2 regions of the Priestia sp. YIM B13489 genome follow, and region 1 is predicted to be linked to the other one. Evidence: riboswitches for the same ligand, from Rfam matches in the RefSeq annotation. Region 1 holds a riboswitch; the other holds the start of a gene.
What was found. A riboswitch is a leader RNA that binds a small molecule or an ion and turns the genes downstream of it on or off. The one in region 1 is predicted to bind cobalamin.

Region 1 (2,205 bases):
CATTAATCAAAGCGGTTGCTTGCTTAGCTAACTGATCTCGCTTTGCGTCATCTACGGTTAAATTTAACTGCTGAATCATTTTTGTTAGCTTCTCATCATCAATCCGGCTGGCATTTAAACCACCGCCCGGCAAATAGTTCGTACTTAAATAATAGCTTGCATCTCCTCTAGGTGCAGTGATAAGACTGTACAGTGCTAAATCCCAATCGTCTTTTGCCATTACATATTCATCGCTGTCCTCAACGAGATGAATCTTAATAGTAATTCCTAACTCTTTCGCATTAGACTGTATAAGCTGAGCAATCAAAGGAAGTTCTGGCAGAGAGCTGTATGTGACAAGAGAGAGCGATAATGGCTTTCCATTTTTGATTGTTTTGTCATTTTTAATTTGATAGCCTGCTTTCTCTAAATATTTTTTAGCAGATGGCATACCTCTTTGCTCATTAGCATTATTATCAGCAAAAGGAAATTGGGATAAAAATGGACCTCGAGCTGCTGCCGCTTGATTGTTCATGATGCTGCTGACAATTTCTTTTCGGTTCAGTAAGGTATCGATAGCTTTTCTTACATTTTCGTCTTTTAATGCGTCATTGGTTTGATTATAAAGTAATAAATGTGTACGCACACTGGGTACTCCACTTACCTTAAAAGACGGATCTGTTTGTAAAGTGCCCAAACTTTCTAAAGGCGGACGATAAATAATATCGGCTGTTCCGGACTGAAGAGCCGCAACTCGCGCATTAGCATCTTCGTTAAATGCAAAGATCGCATTTTTCAATTTTACTTTCCCATTCCAATAATGTTCATATCTTTCTAACTTCACTTGATTTCCTTGATCGAAAGTCAAAACTTGAAATGGACCTGTGCCAATAGGCTTCTTAGCTATATTAGAAACATCAACATCTATAATAGCTGTGTTTGGATGCACTAACTCAGAAGGAAATTTAGGCATTGGTTCTTTTAATGTAATTGTCAGCGCATGACCGTTCGCTTTGATTTCTTTAATATTTAAAGCGTTTTTCATCGCATAACTTTGATCTATCGTTCTTTGAAGAGAAGACTTAACGGCATTTGCATCTAGCGCTTTACCATTTTGAAACGTAATATTCTTTCTTATCGTAAATGTCCACGTAAGACCGTTATCTTCCGTTTTCCACTTTTCAGCAAGCCAGGGCTTTATTTTTAAATCATTGCTGATTTTAACAAGCGTCTCCCCTACTCCCGCACGAACTGCTGTATAATTATCATCCGTATGAGGATCAAGCGTTGCAGATGTAAAATTAAATAAAAACGTCACACTTTTATCCGTTTTCTTTCTTTCTTTTATACTTATGCTCTCTTCATTAGGAGCGCAAGCAGTGAGGCAAAGTAACACAAGAAATATCATAGATACGAGTTTTTTATTATTTATCATTGATTTTTCCACCTTCTATTTTAATACACAAAAAAAGCACTTCTAAAAAGAAGTGCTTGTCTTCAAAACAAATTCAGATAAACGTATCCCTTGTTTATCTTATTTTTGATTCTGCCAAAACACCTCCCTATCCTCGTAGGTTATTGTGTGCTGCGATTTATGGCAGGTCTCCTGGCTTCAAGTCATTGCCTTATACCGCCTTCCCGTCTCTAAATAGACAGTGGCTTTTTGACATAAGGCTCCTTGTTACAGTGGCGGGACCGCTCCGGATTTGCACCGGATTCCCTTTTAAGGCAATTGAAAAACAATTGCCACCATAAAAACTGGTTATTTAATTTAGTAGCGTGCTCTTGAAACTCTAGAAGTAGAAGCTGATGGTGAAACATCTTCATCATCAAATCCAGTAGCAATAACGGTTACCATCATTTCGTCCTTTAAATCTTCATTAATCACGGACCCAAAAATCATATTTAAGTCCTGATCAGAAGCAGACGTGACAATATCTGCTGCTTCCTGTACTTCGTAAAGACTCAGGCTGCTGCCGCTCGTAATGTTCAACAGCACGCCTCTTGCTCCATCAATCGATGCATCTAGCAGCGGACTAGAAATCGCTTTTTTCGCTGCTTCAATTGCCCGGTCTGATCCAGAAGCTCGTCCGATACCCATAAGCGCAAATCCTTGATTAGACATGATTGTTTTTACATCAGCAAAGTCAAGGTTAATCAGCCCCGGAACAGCGATTAAATCTGAAATACCTTGAATACCTTGGCGAAGAACATTATCTGCTTCAC
Region 2 (2,205 bases), on a different contig from region 1:
GACGCATGTGGGTTGTCATGGGCGTACTCATTGCCTTTTCACGCGTATGGGTTGGCGTTCATTATCCATTCGATGTGTTAACAGGAGCCGTTTTAGGCTGCGTGCTGGCGCTGTTTATTCATTATGTTATTTTTAATACGAAACTGATGAGGTCCATTACCAACTTGTCTATTTTTCGAAAATCAGCTTATGACGAACAGTCTCAATATTATTAAGAAAAAGTCGCAAATACGCGGCTTTTTTTATTGGGAAATTTTTAACGTATTTAATACTTGTTTTTTAAAATTAAATTGTGTACAATTAAATCATAGAAACGATAAATAAAAAACTTTTAATAAAATTAATGAAAAAGAGGAGAGGTTTATACATGAAAGCTTTATATGAAACAACAGTCGTTAACACAGGTGGAAGAACAGGAGAAGTTCACTCTTTAGATAACATCTTTAACTTAGACGTTGCAACACCTCCAGCGCTTGGTGGAGAAGCAACAACAGCAACAAACCCAGAGCAGCTGTTTGCAGCTGGATACAGTGCTTGTTTCAACAGCGCGTTAGAATTTATGTTGAAAAAACATAACGTAGAAATCAAAAGCAGTGAAGTAAAAGCTACTGTTCAGCTGCTTCCTGATAAAGCTGATCAAGGAGTGAAAATTGAAGTAGCGCTTGAAGCACATATCGAAGGCTTAGATTTAGAAACAGCGAAAAAATATGTAGACCTAGCTCATTCATACTGCCCGTATTCAAAAGCAATCAGCGGCAACGTAGACGTAACGATAGAAGTAGTTTAATTGCTCTAAAAAGCCCTGCTAAGCATGTAAAGCTTAGCAGGGCTTTTTTATTTGAATTTTCTCTATTCATTTGTAAGCGGTACTAGTATAATGAGGAAGAAAATGAATCATTCGCACAGTTTAGGTGCTCTTACATAGCGTAAGAGGTAACAGGGAATCGAGTGCAAATCTCGAGCGGTCCAGCCACTGTAAGCAGGGAGTTTTCTATCTTATCGTCACTCAAAATGGGGAAGGCGGTAGAAAATGATGATCTCAAGCCAGGAGACCTACCTATTCTGTACACTTGACTCTTCTAGGAAAGAGGCGGTGTATCAAGGTACGCAGTGAGCAATTGCTGTTTATTTTCATATGCCGACACGTCCTCAATTTCTATAGAATTGAGGCTTTTTTACGTTTTATTTTAAAAAAAGGAGTGTAGGAAATGGAAGGTTTATCAGTTTTTTTACTTGTCTTTTTATTAGGAATCAGGCACGGATTGGATGCAGATCACTTAGCTTTTATTGATGGCCAGACCCGATATAATTGGAGAATGGGCAGCCGTTTTGCCCCGTGGGTTGGAACGCTGTTTTCACTAGGTCATGGAGGAATGGTGGCCGTCACGGCCGGGGTGCTGGGCGTGGTGATGAAGAATTTTACGTTTCCTTCATATTTCGATCATTTTGCATCTTGGGTATCCATTATCTCTCTCTTTCTGATTGGAACATTAAACACATATCATTTGCTTCGAACTAAAAATAAAGAAGAAGAGTTTCAGCTGAGCGGATTAAAAGGGAAGTTTATTCCGAAAATCGCAAAAGGAACAACGAATCCTTTTTTAATTATTCTTGTAGGGGCATTGTTCGCTTTAGCAGCCGAAACGGTCAGTCAAACGGCCGTGTGGTCTCTAGCTGCAGGGAACGCAGGCAAGTATACGCCGCTTTTGTTGGGACTAGTGTTTATGTTTGGCATGATGCTTACAGATACAATCGATTCGATGATTGTACATAAAATGGTGAATGAATCGAGTAAATTTGGACAATCTGCTTCCCGCTTGATGGGCTGGGTTATTGTTGTCCTCGCGTATGGTGTGTCGTTCTATTTAGCATTCACTTTCTTTAACCCATGGGCCGAAGTAAACTTTGAAATGGTTGGCGTTATTCTGTTTATTTTTTTAGTGTCTATGTTTGTTTTTGTGAGTGTGAAGTCAAAAGGAAAAAATATTAAAATAAATGTCAATTAGTCAAACGAAAGCTTTAATCTGTTGAAGATTGAAGCTTTTTTGTATGAATTTGTTGAAGTTTATGGCTATTTTCGGTCGGTTATGAATAAGTTAAAGTATTATCTGTATTTAAAGGATGGAAAATTGTCTGAAAACCATTATAATTAAGGATAATTTAAGGTCGTTATGTGAAACGTAGAACATAGTTATACGTAAAATA

Region 2: linked by a shared signal. The riboswitch ahead of ACFX4W_RS07535 (HoxN/HupN/NixA family nickel/cobalt transporter) and the one ahead of nikA (nickel ABC transporter substrate-binding protein) in region 1 are both predicted to bind cobalamin.

The regions. Positions count from the first base shown of each region.
Region 1 is NZ_JBHZOQ010000036.1:278,287-280,491, reverse strand. It holds gene nikA (nickel ABC transporter substrate-binding protein) at 1-1,414, opposite strand, end outside; cobalamin riboswitch at 1,559-1,748, opposite strand; gene ftsZ (cell division protein FtsZ) at 1,751-2,205, opposite strand, start outside.
Region 2 is NZ_JBHZOQ010000053.1:306,372-308,576, reverse strand. It holds gene ACFX4W_RS07545 (undecaprenyl-diphosphatase) at 1-215, shown strand, start outside; gene ACFX4W_RS07540 (organic hydroperoxide resistance protein) at 368-787, shown strand; cobalamin riboswitch at 893-1,075, shown strand; gene ACFX4W_RS07535 (HoxN/HupN/NixA family nickel/cobalt transporter) at 1,209-2,006, shown strand.